2 regions of the Pseudalkalibacillus nanhaiensis genome follow, and region 1 is predicted to be linked to the other one. Evidence: riboswitches for the same ligand, from Rfam matches in the RefSeq annotation. Region 1 holds a riboswitch; the other holds the start of a gene.

Region 1 (8,399 bases):
AACATACATTTTCATGGCAATAACAAGAGCATGGAAGAATTACGTATGGCGATACAAGAAGGTGTAGGGTGTATTGTCGTCGATAACTTTTATGAACTGGATTGTATAAAGGAATTAGGAGAACAGATGAATTGTACAGTCCCAGTCCTTTTACGAATCACTCCAGGAATCGAGGCACATACCCATGATTACATCTTAACAGGGCAAGAGGACTCGAAGTTCGGCTTCGATCTCGTCAGTCAACAGGCGGATCAAGCCCTGCAGGAGGCTCTTGGGTCAGATCGCATCGACGTGCTGGGCATCCACTGTCACATCGGGTCGCAAATTTTTGAGGCAAAGGGCTTTGTCATGGCGATCCAGAAGGTGTTCAATCAGTTGCAGCAATGGTCTGAGTCATACAGCTACGAACCACTTGTCGTCAATTTAGGTGGAGGCTTCGGCATCCCTTATACCTCTGCCGATCAAGACGTTTCAATTGAACAGATGATGAACGCTCTCATTGATGAGGTTGAAGCTCAAGTTGAGAAAACGAGTATGGCTATGCCTGAGATCTGGATCGAACCAGGGCGATCCATCGTAGGAGAAGCGGGGACGACATTATACTCGATCGGATCAGAAAAAAGAATACCAGGAATACGGAATTATATTGCTGTGGATGGAGGCATGACAGATAACTTAAGACCTGCACTGTATCAAGCCAAATATGAGGCTGTGGTGGCAAATCGTCTCATGCAGCCGAACACACAGCTCGTATCCATTGCAGGAAGATGCTGTGAATCCGGAGATATGCTCATCCATGACATCTCTCTTCCGAAAACGTCACAAGGGGATATCCTCGCCATGTTCTGTACGGGTGCTTATGGGTATTCGATGGCAAACAATTATAACAGGGTACCTCGTCCGGCTGTCGTTTTTGTCGAGAATGGTGAATCGCAGCTTGTCGTTGAAAGGGAAACCTACCGTGATCTCGTACACTTGGATCGTCCGTTGAAAAAGTCAATCGTATCAAGCTTTTAGACATCGTTCCCGGTACGGTTCTTCCTTTACTTCTTCATGAAAACGTCATACAATGAAACTACTTGTGGGTGACCGGAAATGTCTTATATCCGGTTTCAGGTCACTTTCACGATAAGGTGCCACACTCGCTTTCTTTTAGCGTAATGGTGGTGCCAATGATGAGGAGGATTTGATTCATGAAAAAAGGAAGTATCGAATTTGAGAACGGGGAAAAGGTTCTTATTGAATTTTACCCTGAAGCAGCACCAAACACAGTTGCCAATTTCGAAAAATTAGCCAACGAAGGCTTTTACAACGGTTTGACATTCCATCGTGTGATTCCGGGATTCGTCTCTCAAGGAGGCTGCCCGACTGGAACAGGTACAGGTGGACCTGGCTATACGATCGATTGTGAAACAGAAGGCAATCCACACAAGCATAAGCCAGGAGCTTTGTCCATGGCTCATGCCGGTAAAAATACAGGTGGCAGCCAGTTCTTCATCGTACATGAAAACCAACCACATCTAGACGGTGTACATACCGTTTTCGGTCAAGTGACTGAAGGATTGGATTCTGTACTTCGCACACAAAACGGCGATGTAATGAAAGAAGTTAAAGTTTGGGAAGAATAAATGAAAAAATGTAAGTCAGAGGACCGATTCCAAAGAGAATCGGTCTTTTTTATTGTTGGAAGGACGATTTTGCACTGGAGGACGCCATTTTGATAACGCGAACGGCCCAGAATCAGATCATATCTACAAAAAAACGGAATTATCTACGAGAATTCGAAATTATCTACGAAAAACAGAAATTATCTACGAAAATCTGGATTTATCTACAAAAAATCGAATTTATCTACAAAAACAAAAATGATCTTCACATCAGGCTGAACAACAAACCCACATCGTGTTCCAAACACAATCTACTGGTACATTCTCCTTGCGTATGCGGGAAATAAAGAGTAACATTGAATACATACAACACACATATCCTTCGGGGTCGGGTGAAATTCCCAACCGGCGGTGATAAAGCGAACGTTGCTTTTCAGTCCGTGACCCGTTGCAATGATCATTGTAACGGTGGATTCGGTGAAATTCCGAAGCCGACAGTATAGTCTGGATGGGAGAAGGATTTATAAGAACAGGTATAGAGGGCAATGTACGAATGCATCGCACATGTGCCTGTACGTTCCTTATGCTTTTTTTCTGAACATTCGTTCAGTGTCCTAAAAGCTAAGGCTTATTTCTTATACCCTAATACCCCGGAGATGCAAGATTGCATTTTCGGGGTTTTTTATTTCAAGATCATCGTCAGTTGTGAAAAGAGGAGAGCGGATGGAACACGAACGTTATATGAAGCTTGCAATCGGGATGGCCGAACAAACTGCCGGTCAAACATCTCCAAATCCAAAAGTCGGTGCAGTGGTCGTACGAAACGGAGAAATTGTCGGCCTTGGGGCACACTTGAAAGCTGGGGAAGGTCATGCGGAAGTTCATGCATTGAATATGGCTGGAAATAAAGCTGAAGGGGCAACGATGTACGTCACTCTTGAACCGTGCAGTCATTACGGGAAAACCCCGCCTTGTGCCGATCTCGTCATTGAAAGAGGCATCCATAGGGTGTATATCGCAACGCTTGACCCGAATCCACTTGTGGCCGGAAGAGGTGTCGAACGGTTGAAGGATGCTGGCATTGACGTACATGTCGGTTTGTTGGAGAAAGAAGCCATTTCTTTGAATCGGTTCTTCAACCATTTCATGAAAACAAACCTTCCTTTCGTGACCCTGAAAGCTGCATCCAGTTTAGATGGAAAGACAGCTGCAAATTCCGGTGATAGCAAATGGATCACTGGTGAAGATGCGAGGCTGGACGTCCATCAGTACCGTCACGAGCATGATGCCATTCTTGTTGGGGTGAATACGATTATCCAGGACGACCCCCAGCTGACAACACGTCTCCCATCAGGGGGCCGAAACCCGATTCGTATCATCCTTGATACGAACCTCCGTATTCCTGAGGACGCAAAGGTTCTTCATGATGGAGCAGCCGAAACCATCATAATCGCAGGCAGCAGTGCGCCAACAGAACGAATTGAAAGCCTCAGAAGGGATCATGTACGCATCATCCAACTTGATTGTCCATCTATTGAGATTTATCCATTATTGGAACGGTTGGTTGAAGAAGGTGTGACATCGATTTTTGTTGAAGGAGGCTCTTCTGTTCATGCAAGCTTTATGAAAGAGCGGTGTTTTCAAGAAATGATTACGTATATCGCTCCCAAATTGATCGGGGGCAAAAAGAGTCCTTCTGTCATAGGAGGAGAAGGGATTGAAACGATGGCTGAAGCCGTTCAACTTGAAATCGTTTCAGTCAATCAACTTGGTGATGATTTGAAAATCATATCCGTTTTGAAGGAGGGTTGAGCCATGTTCACCGGAATCGTTGAAGAGTTAGGAAAAATCCAATCCGTTCAAGAATCCAATAACGGATATGTTGTGACCATAAGCGCAACGAAAGTGCTGGAGGATGTCCGTTTAGGGGATAGTATCGCTGTTAACGGGATTTGCCTTACCGTTACGTCCTTCAAAGAATCCCATTTTACTGTCGACGTTATGCCGGAAACCTTGAAAGCCACGAACTTGAAACTGCTGGGTGCCGGTGATGCAGTAAATCTGGAAAGAGCAATGGCAGCCGGCGGAAGATTCGGTGGTCATTTCGTTTCAGGTCATATTGACGGCGTGGGGAAAATCGTAAAAAGAACGCCAAAGCACAATGCCATCTATTACGAAATCGAAGCACCGGAAGCGTTGAGCCCTTATTTCATGATGAAGGGTTCGGTAGCTGTCGATGGAACGAGTCTCACAGTCTTCGGCGTATCTGGAAATACGTTTACACTGTCTCTCATCCCTCATACAGTAGAAGAATCGGTACTCGGTCACAAAAAAGAAGGCGATCTCGTCAATATCGAATGTGACATGTTGGCGAAATATATGGATAATTTGCTGCAAAGAAGAGCAGAACAATCTCAACAAAGTAATTTGACGAAAGAATTTTTGACAGACCACGGTTTCTAATCGTTCACATTAAGGATGGTGACATAAATGTTTGACCGAATTGAAGAAGCGATTTATGAATTGATGCAAGGAAATGTCGTCATTGTATGTGATGATGAAGACAGAGAAAACGAAGGGGATTTTATCGCCTTGGCAGACAGAGTGACACCTGAAATCATAAATTTCATGGTGACCCACGGCCGCGGGCTCGTCTGTACCCCGATTACGGAACAACTGGCCAATAAGTTGGAGCTGAGTCCAATGGTCCATCACAATACGGATCCCCACGGAACAGCTTTTACTGTGAGTATTGATCATAAAACATCAACTACAGGCATTTCCGCTCAAGAGCGTGCTGAGACGATCCGTTATTTATTGGATCCGAAATCAGTCGCATCAGATTTTAAACGACCGGGACATGTATTCCCATTGGTCGGAAAGGAAGGCGGCGTATTACGACGCGCCGGTCATACTGAAGCGGCGATTGACCTCGCAAGACTATCGGGAGCTGAACCTGCAGGTGTCATTTGTGAGATCATGAATGAGGATGGCACAATGGCAAGGGTGCCGGAGCTGAGGAAAATAGCGGATGAATTCGACTTGAAAATGATCACGATCAAAGACCTTATCCAATACCGTAACAGGAAGGATAAGCTCGTCAAAAAAGAAATCGAAATCAAATTGCCGACGGTATTCGGCGATTTCAAAGCAATCGGATACTCCAACATCCTGGATCAAAAAGAACACGTCGCTCTCGTTAAGGGAGAAATCATTCCGGACGAGCCGACTTTGGTCCGTGTCCACTCAGAATGTCTGACAGGAGATGCGTTCGGATCCTACCGATGTGACTGTGGTCCGCAGCTGCATGCTGCCTTATCACAAATCGAAAAGGAAGGTCACGGTGTTCTTCTGTATATGAGGCAGGAGGGAAGGGGTATCGGACTTCTGAATAAGATGAGAGCCTATAAGCTTCAGGAAGAAGGCTATGACACGGTTGAAGCGAACGAAAAATTAGGTTTTGCTCCTGATTTAAGGGATTATGGGATCGGGGCGCAAATTCTCCGCGACATCGGCATTTCCAAAATGAAACTTTTGACCAATAATCCACGTAAAATCAAAGGATTGAGCGGCTATGGGTTGGAAGTGGTGGACCGCGTTGGCATACAATTGCCACACCGAGATGAAAACGAGAGATATTTACGTACGAAGCATAGCAAGTTAGGCCACATGCTGCATTTTTAAAACAAACGCACGATCAGATAACGAAGTATACTTTAAAAACACCATCAATTTAACAGGAGGTCAATGAACATGGGAAATACGTTTGAAGGACAATTAGTAGGAACAGGATTAAAGGTCGGGATCGTCGTCGGTCGATTCAATGAATTCATTACAGGTAAATTGCTTTCAGGTGCTGAAGATGCGTTGAGGCGTCACGGAGTTAATGAAGAAGATGTGGATGTTGCATGGGTTCCTGGTGCATTTGAGATTCCGTTGATTGCCAAGAAGATGGCAGAATCAAACAAATACGATGCTGTTATAACGTTAGGAACCGTCATCAGAGGGTCTACACCGCACTTTGATTATGTTTGCAATGAAGTATCGAAAGGCGTATCAAGTGTCGCGATGTCCACGGGGCTACCGGTCATTTTCGGCGTCTTAACAACAGACTCAATTGAACAAGCTGTCGAGCGTGCAGGCACGAAAGCAGGAAATAAAGGGTGGGAAGCTGCCGTTTCCGCAATCGAGATGGGCAACCTCTGTCGATCGTTTAAATAATAACAGTTAACTTTAACAAATCCATTCATTAAGGAAAGGCTTATCCAACAGAGCACTTTCAAGCCCATTATTGGAATCACATCCTTTGAGTATACAAAATCATGAACATGTTTTTTTACGTAAGGGTGGATAAAGGTATTTAACTATTCTTGTAGAATGTTATACTGAAAACGGAATTAGGACAAATTAGCAACATGGATGAAGTTTCGCTATAATAATTGTGATTTGTGATTTTTTTCGTTCATGTTCCGCATAAGAGGTTGGATAAAGATGAACAACAAAAAGCAAGAACGCATATTATTCATCGTAGTGATCATCGTCTCAGTCCTCTTACTTTTGTCACTCGTAGGAAAGTTATTTCGATAATGAGGGAGAATTTATGTTAATTCGATATAAACGTAATTATGAAAAAATTGCGATGGGACTTCTTTCGTTCATGCCGAATGAAAAGGAAGTTAAAAAATTGCAGCAAACCGTGAAGCAATACGAAACCGAACCTGATCACCAACTTTTCATGTGGAAAGAGGATGAAGACATCATCGGGATCATCGGGTTGAAATTGGATGATGGACAAGCAGAGCTGCAGCATTTGAGTGTAAATCCATCCCATCGCCATCAAGGGATCGGGAAGAAGATGGTTGATGCTGTCAGAAAGACCTTAAAAGACAATTATGAACTCACTGCAAATGTTGAAACAAGCTCATTTTATGAGAAATGTGAAGACGGTCCAGTGGAGCTCAACAAGGACGAATAAGAAACGGAAAGGATTATCCTTCCCGTTTCTTTTTTCTGAGAGCCTTTTGTTCAAGTCGTTCATTGATGACAGGCTGGCGATCTCGCAATGTATGCTTGTTCACTAGAAAATCATCGTCCATGTCACTTGGAATTCCAAATGTGCAGTTCTTTTCTTCACACTCTTTTTCGAGACGGGCAAGAAGGGTCTTATCCTTGATTGGAAGGTTGAAGCTTTCATAAGGTTGTTGGTTTTCGATTTCCACAATCCGTTCTTGCAGTTTCAAGAGTAAGACATCAACATCAAGACCGAGTGCCTCAATTTCAGATTGCTCTTTCTCGATGATGTTGGCTGCACTCGTCATCATACGTAGTGCACCTGAGTAATTCTTTCTTCGCTGATGATAGAGGGATACAGCAATTTGAATCAGTCCGACCCAATGTTTCTTCGCTTGGTCCTCAGGAACGGATTTCCAATGCTCTTCTAGAATTTCATGGCACTCAAAATAGTCTCTCAAGCCATGAAAATGAACCAGATAATCGATGTATGGTTTTGGATACATGGTTTTCCCCCGCTTTCATAAGCTATTAATCAGTTTATCATATCATGATAATGGAACAAAAATGGTAAATTGTGATGGTGCATACGTTATGCTATAATATCGACATGTTTTAGAGAGTGTAAAAAGCGGACATACGTTACGAAAAAGCCTTTTTTAGTGGTGTAGTCTAATGTTTGATCCGTTTGTGAATCGAATATGAAAATGGTGAACAATACATGACGCAATACAATGTCCGGTTAGATGCATTTGAAGGACCTCTCGATTTATTACTGCATCTTATAAACCGCTACGAGATTGATATATATGATATACCAGTCTCACAGATTACAAAACAATATTTGGATTATATACATACCATGAAAGAACTTCAGCTGGATGTGGCAAGTGAATACTTGGTGATGGCCGCGACGCTTGTGGCAATCAAGAGTAAAACCCTCCTCCCAAAACATGAAGAGGAAGATTATGATCAACAAATGGAAATGGAGATGGAGGAAGATCCTCGGGAAGAATTGGTCCGGAGATTGATTGAATACCGTAAATTTAAAGAAGCTTCTACTTATTTAAGGGAACATGAAAGTAAGAAGAGCTTGACCTTTTCAAAACCGCCCAGCAATCTTGATGAATTCAAAGGGAATCAACAAAACGTGAATCCTGTATCAGGAATTACCATCTATGACCTTGTAGGTGCTTTCCAATCCATTTTTGATAACAAGAAATTGAAAAAGAGACCGCAGACAAAGATTGATCGTCAGGATATCCCGATTGAAACAAGAATGGCAGAGGTCGTGGACCAATTACACACACGTAATGGGGTCCAGACCTTTCAAGAGCTTTTCCCTTACCCGAGCAGAGATCATATGGTCGTGACCTTCCTTGCTATTCTTGAATTGATGAAAACGCGACAGATCCAATGTGAACAACATGAAAATTTCAAGGATATCACGATTCAGCTGGTGAAGGAGGATAAACAATGACGACAAAAATTGAGCAAAAAGCGGTCATAGAAGGGCTTCTCTTTGTCGTCGGTGACGAGAGCTTAGAGAGTAGACAGGTAGCGGATGTCTTAGGCATTGAAATCGAAGCTGCAGATTCCTTGATCCAGGAAATGATGACAGATTACCAGTCTGATGACCGTGGCATTGAAATAGTTGAAATTGCCGGGGGATATCAATTTACGACCAAAGCGAAGCATGTCGCCTATTATGAGAAATTCGTCGAGTCACCCACGACTAGCTCATTGTCTCAAGCAGCACTGGAAACCCTGGCCATCATCGCC
Region 2 (8,399 bases), 1.2 Mb from region 1:
AGCATAAAGTTTAATCCCGTCCTCGTCCGTTTCCAGAAAGACAGGGTTACGAGTAATTGTATGATGTTGAGGGGAAAAGACTGGAATCGGAATTTCATGATGGATCTCTTTTGTTTTCTTGTCTAATAAGGCCAGGCCTCCAAGCTCATACGTACCGCCATCTTCCGTTGACAAGCCCGCTAGACCGGTGCAGATCATGTTCCCTTCATCTACCCCTTCACAATCTTGATAATCGATGAAATGACTGGAATTGAATTCGACCGATTTCTGTTTTCCTTTCTCATTCCATTCGTAAAATTTTCTCGATCCCCAGCTAACGCCTTGAAGCTCATGAGTCTTTTCATCACTCACGACACCTCCAATATGATCGTCCACTTCAAATACTTTTGTAACGTTGTGTGTTTCAGCATCCACTTTATACATGATCGATTTACTATCAGGGCGATACTCGGCTACTGGTACCCATATGTTTTCTCCATCGAAGTCGATTCCGCCTGGATGATACATGTCACCTTCACCAAGTTTAATATCCTTTATCAATTGCCCATTTTGATCCACGATGTATAAATGTCCGACACCTTTACCAGCCGTACGGTCATATCCATTCTTCGGCTCATCATATTTTTCCGGTTTTTCAATGATTTCGACCGATGATATGTAATAGCGATCATCAATTTTTGTCATTCCTTGCGGATGATGGATATTGAAATCCAAGTCTAGTTGTTCAACTTTATTCCATTCTGTATTCCGGGAAAGCTTTTTGACCTCACTGGACAGTCCTTCTTTTTCAGCTGTTGCAAATCCGCTCGAAGCCATGGCGATGAGTATTATGGCTGATAGGAGCATAGCATATAAGCGCATGATGTTCGTGCCTCCTTCATTGTTGTCATCGCCTATCAACATAATATAAAAGGAACGTAAAAAGAAGTGTTTCTCGCTCATCTTTAGACAATTTACGAGGAATTTAATTACGCTTAAGCTTCTTTAACAAAATGTAACCTAAACAATATGTCTAACAGATCATAAAAAAAGAGGCAGACCTGGTTTCAGATCTGCCTCTTGCTTTCGTTTATGAAGCGAGCTGTTCCATACGTTTCAGATATGGAGCCAACTTGTAGTAGATTACGATAAATAAAGAAGCGACAATCGTACTCTTGATTAGATTGAACGGCGTGATACCTGTCAGGATGAGGTTTGTCATCATATCTGACGTCATCGGATCATAGTTAAGGAACCATGTATACGCTGGCAGGATAAGCACATAATTCAACAGCGCCATCATCAATGTCATCGTTAACGTACCTGTCAACAATCCAAACGTCATTCCTTTTTTACTACGATATTTTCGGAATAAGATGGATGCTGGTACGATGAAAAAGCTGCCCGCTAGGAAGTTGGCGAACTGGCCTACTGGAACGCCTGTCATGCTTCCTTGCACACCGTAGTGTAGAAGATTTTTAATCGCTTCTACCGTGATCCCTGCCACGGGACCGAATACGATTCCGCTTAATAATGCCGGAACATCACTTAAATCGATTTTAAGAAATGGCGGCAGTCCTGGAAACGGAAAATCCAGGAGCATCAGTACATACGCGATGCTGCTCATAAGTGAGACAGCAATCATGCGATACAATTTCCCCTTTTGTTGCATAGGAAACCTCTCCTTTTCCTAAACGCCATCTTGCTTCCAATGCATTGCACCTCTCGAGAATCATATACAGACCCAGTCCTTTACACAAAAAACCCTAAAGCTATTCGCAGCTTTAGGGAGTATTTGCGCATTCTATGACAGGTTTTTTAGACCATTAGAAATCAAGCCTCTTTGTTGTATATGACAAAAGAAACCGTGCAAACATCTTCTCCCATCCAGACTATACTGTCGGCTCTGGCTTTAAACCAGATCAGCAAAGCTCTTCGAACGAAGAACAAAGCTCGCGGGCTCATGAAGGGGGACTTCATCTACCGCCGGTCGGGAATTTCACCCTGCCCCGAAGATGGTGTTTATGTTGTTGTTTTTACATATACAGTATATCGCTAAATAGCTTGATTGGGCAATAGGAATGCTTATTTCCCATCAACTGACACTTTTCAGGTCCGGTCTTTCTTTCTTCTGTTTTTTCTTATAGACCATTTTAGATAGAGATATACTGATCTCATACAACAACAGCAACGGTATCGTTACAAGGAAGTCAGAAATGAAATCTGGCGGTGTAACCGAAACCGCGACTACAACGAGAACGAAGTAAGAAACCTTCCTTGCTTTGATCAGATGCGTAGGGTTCAATAAGCCGATGGTCGTCAAGAATAGGATGACTACTGGTAATTCAAACAACAACCCGAAAGGAAGGGTCATCTGCATCATGAATCTGAAATACTTCTCTGTTGTGTACATTTCTTGGAAATGATTAGCTGATAGACCTTCCATAAAGGAAAGGACCATCGGGAAGACAATGAAATAACCGAATGATATGCCGACCAAGAATAATAGGAATAATACTGGAATATAGGAGAGCGTTGCCTTCCGTTCTTTCAAGTTCAGTGCTGGTTTAATGTAACGATAGATTTGAAAAGCGGCAAAAGGTATGGTCATGGCAATTGCACAGATCCCCGAGATCATGACATAAACCCACAGGATATCTGAAGGTCCAAGAATGACAAGCTTTTGGTCAAGGTCCCGAATCAGCCATTCATAAATCTCCTCAACAAAAACGAAGGATCCGACCAGGAACAGGATGAACACAACCAATGTCCAGATGATTCTTTTTCTTAATTCTTCTAGATGTTCTGTGACTTCCAACTCTTCATCCACTTCGCGCATAGCATTCACCGCCTTTCTTATTTATTTAGTAGAAAGAGGCTGACTCAATCGGTTCATACATCGATTAAGCCAACCCCCATCCATTTACTGCTTTTCGTTCTGAGCTGTTGCTTTATTCTCCGATTTATCGTCATCATCCGAAGATATCAGATCTTTGGTAGAATTTTTGAATTCTTTTAAAGTACTACCTGCAGCTCGGCCAAGCTCCGGAAGTTTTGATGGTCCGAAGATGATCAACGCGATAACCAGAATCAAAATCAAACCTGGAATACCGATTTGTCCAAATGGCATAAGTCATTCCTCCTTCTTAAAATCCTCTGATTGCGACAACGGCTGGTCGAGGCATACGATCGCCTGCTCTGTGTGGCCACATGCTTGTCGGTTGTGATAAGTCTTCTGTCTCTTCACCCGGGTGTTGGACAGATAAGAACAACGTCTTCTCATCCGGAGTGAACGACGGGCCGGTCAACTCTGCTTCAACAGGTGCAGATGCAAATTGGAACGCTTCCCCTTCTTGTTTGCCGGAAGTCGGAATCGCGAACATTCCATTGTTCTTGAAAGGTTTCCAAACCTTATCGTTCAACTTGCTGCTAGAGATATCCGTTACCGTCCACAATGTTCCATATTGGTCGAATGTCAGGTTATCAGGTGCACTGAATCCGCTTTGGATCCCACCTGCTACGAAGATGGAAAATTGGAAGTTCATAGCCCCGTGATCATCGTTCTCTTCAAAGAAACGCGTGATATGACCATGGATGTTACCGTGCTTGTCATTGTTTGTATGTGCAACGAAGATGGTTCCATCAAATGGGCTGATTTCAACATCTTCCGGACGATCTGTAGGCGTTGCACCTAGCAAGATTGCAGCATCATGTGCATGAACAACCACATCTGCTTGCGTTTGGAATTTATCAAGGATTTCTTGCTTTCCTTTTGCTGCTTCTCGGACCGCTTCTACTGTCAAAGCAATCCACTCGCCACTACTTAAGTCAGCGGCATAAAGCGTCCCTTTGTTTAGAAGCTCAGAATTTTTCTTTCCTAGCTTCTCGTTGTACTTTCCTTCACTTACAAACTTGTAGACACATGCATCCTTCTTGTCATCGCCCATGTAAACGACTACGCGTCCATCTTTTGCGAGTCCCATAGATGCATTTTCATGGTTGAAACGTCCAAGTGCAGTATGTTTACGGACTTGGAAGTTGGCATCAAATGGATCCACTTCTACAACCCAGCCGTAATGTGTTTCGTCTAGCCCTGCATCTTCCGCTGTATACTCGTAATTTTCTTCGCAAGTCAATAGTGTGCCCCATAACGTCTTACCGCCAGAACAGTTGGCAAACGTTCCTTGAACGGTTGTTGCGCCATTAACAGCCTTTGATCCTGCTGCTGGTCCAGTCAAATTAATCTTTGTCAATCCCGTAACGCGACGCGCATATTTTGAAGTCGTATCCATTTTCCATGTGTCACCTTCGCGGTAAACTTCAATGATTGAACCGCCTTGGTTATATAGAAGTGTTTGGATTTGTTCCTTTGAATACTTGTCAACCTCTTGTCCGTAAACGAACAGGTCCGACACATACTCATGGTTTACCCAGAGCAACCCACGTTCGCCTTTACGTTTATCATCGTCATCGTCATCCCACTCCCCAGTCCGTTCATTGATCGGGAAGTATAAAGTGAAGTCATTATTAAAACCGAATGTATCGCCTTTTGAATTGATTTTGTCTCCATAAGCCGCCACAACGTTATATTGATAGCCATGTGGAAGCACCAGATCATCTTTAGAAGAAGGCTCAATCGGCTTGAATTTCATTTGACCGATTTTAGGTTTCTTTTGTCCTTCTTTGTGAAAACCACCTGCTTGAGCAGGTTTTGTCAGCACGTTAAGTCCCGTGCTTGATGCAGCTAGTGCTGTAGCCCCTGTTCCTAAATATGTTAAGAATTTTCTTCGATTGACTTTACCCATGACCCTTCACTCCTTAAAAATGTTGAGTTAAAAGTACTACACAACAAATGGTAGGATACAAATTTTAAGGAATCGTTGAGAAATGATTACAATCTTGATATAGCTATGTTTTTCGAAAATATTAGTTGGAAAAGCCTAATTTGTTTGCCATTTTTATAGTACATTATTACCATAAAAACGCATTACATCGAGAGAACGTATGTATCCAAATCAAGTAATCCTACCTCCAACAAGGAGATTGTTAAGGTTTTGTTTAGAATTTACCTTTTCTTAATACGTGGCGATGGTCTTTGCCACAAAATAGTCAAAAAAACGGCCCCCATCCTTTCGCATGAGGGCAAGAATAGTATAGACAAGCGGAACAAATTCCGCTGTAACAAGAAAAGAAGCTGCATGAATGGCCTTGATTGGAGAGAACCTCCCCTAAGTATTGGAACGTTTTCGGAACAACCTCCAATGATCCTCTCCATGACCAGGCTAGTGCGTCCATTTGATGAAGGATGATGAACAATCATCCTTCTTTTGTTTTTGTATAAGAATCGTTTACTCAAACGGACTGGGAGTGGTATAATTTGTAAAAGTGCGTTGGAGGTTAGAACATGCTGAAGATATTCAAACAGTTTGGTGCTGTTACATGGGCTGCAACTGTCTTTCTGTTTACATTGATTACTTTTGGAATCAATCGCAAGCTCCAAAAGAGAAAGAAATGACCAGCATGAAAAATCCGGAAACCTAACCCTATGGTCATTTTTCCAGATTTCATCGATTACATGTTTTAAAGAAGCATTACCGGCTGAATTGATCAGCTTTATTTATTTTAATGAAAGCATTCAGAATTTCTGCGCATTTCATACTTCTTACTTTCTCGACACGTTTATCCACGAGTTCCTGAAGTTCACCAGCTGATACTTCTTCAGGAATGTCCAACAATTCCACGTAAAACTCCTTCGAACCATTCACAGAAAAATCAATCGAGATCTTTGCCGTTAAGCCCACACCTTTCACACTCCTTAATGAATCTAACATTACTATGTAAAAATAATGTTCCTTCCCAACATTCAAAAGCTTATTCTACTATATTATACGCATAGACTTTGGATATGTTTCAAAAAAAGAGATTTTTTGTAAGATGAGTAAAATGTTAAATTAATTTTATTGCATTTTCACTAGTATGACCAGCCATATAATACGTTAAACAAATCGACTTACAAAATGATTTGTATTTAAAAGTTTTTAATAGATAATATCCCCCGTCATAGGAAAGGTGTTTTCTTTTAAAAAGTTAGATATCTCTCTAGATGGGTATAGGTTAATGAGACACATCTCTTTATGTACATGATTTCATTTTTGTAAAGGAGGTTCATTGTGGCTGACGAAAAAGGAAAAGCTCCACATTGGAACATCGTATTTTGGGTATCATCCATCATCGTTACGCTCTTTGTCATCTGGGCGGCTATTTCTCCAGATTCATTAGGGAACAATGCGGCTGCTGTATTTGATTTCACTACATATGCATTCGGCTGGTTTTATCTTATCGCCGTGTTCTTTTTCACGATATTCTGTTTAGTATTGGCTATTAGCCGGTACGGTAAAATTCGACTCGGTGGTGACGATTCAAAGCCTGATTATCCGTTTTTCACATGGATTGGCATGTTGTTCAGTGCAGGATTCGGAGTAGGACTTGTCTTCTGGGGCGTGGCTGAACCCATGAGCCATTTCTTTGAACCCCCGATGGGAATCGAAGGACAGTCTGAAGAAGCCGCACGTACATCCATGCGTTATTCTTTTTTCCATTGGGGAATCCACCAATGGTCTGTTTTCACTGTTGTCGGTCTTGCTTTAGGATATTTTCAATATCGAAAGAAAGAAAAAGGGTTGATCAGTACGACCTTCAACCCGATAATTGGCCAAGGTGGTAAAACACCGCTAAGAAGGACGGTAGATATACTGGCTGTCATTGCCACTATTACGGGAGTGGCCACGTCTTTAGGGTTTGGTATCCTGCAAATTAATGGTGGTTTGAAAACCGTTTTCGAACTGCCGAATAATGCCCTTATGCAATTGACGATTACAGGCGTCCTGCTCATCTTGTACCTTACTTCCGCAATGACCGGATTGGATAAAGGGATCAAATGGTTGAGTAACCTGAACCTTGGACTGGCATTAGCGTTGATGGTAGCGGTATTATTCATGGGTCCGACTGTTTTCATTTTAAATAGTATGACTTTAGGAATCGGCGATTACATTTCGAATTTCTTTGAAATGAGCTTCCGACTCACCCCTTATAAGGGCGGCACATGGGTCAGAGATTGGACAGTCTTCTATTGGGCATGGGTCATCGCATGGTCCCCATTCGTCGGATCCTTTGTGGCGAGAGTGTCAAGAGGACGAACCATCAGAGAATTTGTTTTTGGCGTACTGATCGTCCCTCCATTCATCGCCATTTTATGGATTGCGATATTTGGTGGTACAGCCCTTCATCTTGACCTGACTCAGGGGACGAATATAGCCGAATTGGTGAATGAAGATGTGACGACAGCTTTATTTGTCACGTATGCTCAGTTACCGTTAACATTTTTATTTTCACTGCTGTCGATCCTTTTGATCTTTACATTCTTGATCACTTCAGCCGACTCTGCAACATTCGTACTCGGCATCATGACAACCGACGGCAATTTGAACCCTGGACGCTTCGTCAAGCTCATTTGGGGGATTTTAATGGCTGCTATCGCTGCCGTTCTCATTATCAGTAGTGGTTTGCAAGGACTACAAACCGCATCTTTAATTGCAGCCCTCCCTTTCACTGTGATATTGGTTATCATGTGCTTATCCATCATTAAATTGGTTCGGAACGAGCCGCCTCTTTCTTCAAATAAAAAGAAATAGTGTCGAAAAAGGAGATTGCACCTCCCTAGTCGAATTTTTTTCGTAGGGAGGGATTTTTTTATGTACTTGGAACAATATTTGAAATGCATTCAATCATTCTATCCTTCACTTAATATCGAGTCTGTCCAATGGAATCATTTCGGAGAAAACAATGATATCCTTTTTTTGAACAAGAAGTGGGTTTTCCGGTTTCCAAAGCATGAAGAAGCGAAAAACAACCTACAAACGGAGTATGAACAGCTCCTGTATATCAATCCCTATATAAGCCTTCCCATACCTGAACCTGTTTTCATCAATACTGACACGAATATTCTCGGGCAAGCCTTTTTCGGTTACCCATTGATTCCTGGAATTCCTCTTTATCGGGAAACGGTACAATCTCTCTCTCCATCAGTAGAAGAGACGTTGATTCATGACCTTGCCACTTTCCTTTATGAACTTCACTCGATTCCTGTTGTCGGTGCGCCAGGGAAAGTAATCGCAAATAATGATGCACATCACTTCTGGACGAACATGTTTGAAAGGATTACAGGGACACTTTTTTCATATATCCGGGTTGAGAAGCAAGAAGAAATCGTCAATCATTTTACGGTCTACTTGAACAATCAGTCCAACTTTTCATTCAAACCTACGATCATTCATGGAGACTTTGCAAATTCGAACATCTTATTTGACGAACAAGAACAACAGCTTAGCGGGGTCATTGATTTTGGGAAAAGTTACATTGGG

What was found. Region 1 has a riboswitch for FMN ahead of ribD (bifunctional diaminohydroxyphosphoribosylaminopyrimidine deaminase/5-amino-6-(5-phosphoribosylamino)uracil reductase RibD). Riboswitches for the same ligand answer to the same signal wherever they lie in the genome.
Region 2: another riboswitch for FMN. It lies ahead of V1497_RS04560 (ECF transporter S component); the one in region 1 lies ahead of ribD (bifunctional diaminohydroxyphosphoribosylaminopyrimidine deaminase/5-amino-6-(5-phosphoribosylamino)uracil reductase RibD).

What each region holds. Positions count from the first base shown of each region.
Region 1 is NZ_CP143541.1:2,123,822-2,132,220, reverse strand. Features, by position in the region: gene lysA (diaminopimelate decarboxylase) at 1-1,017, shown strand, start outside; gene V1497_RS11155 (peptidylprolyl isomerase) at 1,194-1,628, shown strand; FMN riboswitch at 1,982-2,131, shown strand; gene ribD (bifunctional diaminohydroxyphosphoribosylaminopyrimidine deaminase/5-amino-6-(5-phosphoribosylamino)uracil reductase RibD) at 2,331-3,419, shown strand; gene ribE (riboflavin synthase) at 3,423-4,070, shown strand; gene V1497_RS11140 (bifunctional 3,4-dihydroxy-2-butanone-4-phosphate synthase/GTP cyclohydrolase II) at 4,098-5,291, shown strand; gene ribE (6,7-dimethyl-8-ribityllumazine synthase) at 5,361-5,828, shown strand; gene V1497_RS11130 (GNAT family N-acetyltransferase) at 6,208-6,582, shown strand; gene V1497_RS11125 (DUF309 domain-containing protein) at 6,596-7,123, opposite strand; gene V1497_RS11120 (segregation/condensation protein A) at 7,339-8,097, shown strand; gene scpB (SMC-Scp complex subunit ScpB) at 8,094-8,399, shown strand, end outside.
Region 2 is NZ_CP143541.1:879,815-888,213, reverse strand. Features, by position in the region: gene V1497_RS04565 (DUF6454 family protein) at 1-861, opposite strand, end outside; gene V1497_RS04560 (ECF transporter S component) at 1,070-1,651, opposite strand; FMN riboswitch at 1,851-2,000, opposite strand; gene tatC (twin-arginine translocase subunit TatC) at 2,075-2,818, opposite strand; gene V1497_RS04550 (twin-arginine translocase TatA/TatE family subunit) at 2,903-3,109, opposite strand; gene V1497_RS04545 (PhoX family protein) at 3,126-4,784, opposite strand; gene V1497_RS04540 (hypothetical protein) at 5,571-5,780, opposite strand; gene V1497_RS04535 (glycine betaine uptake BCCT transporter) at 6,150-7,670, shown strand; gene V1497_RS04530 (aminoglycoside phosphotransferase family protein) at 7,731-8,399, shown strand, end outside.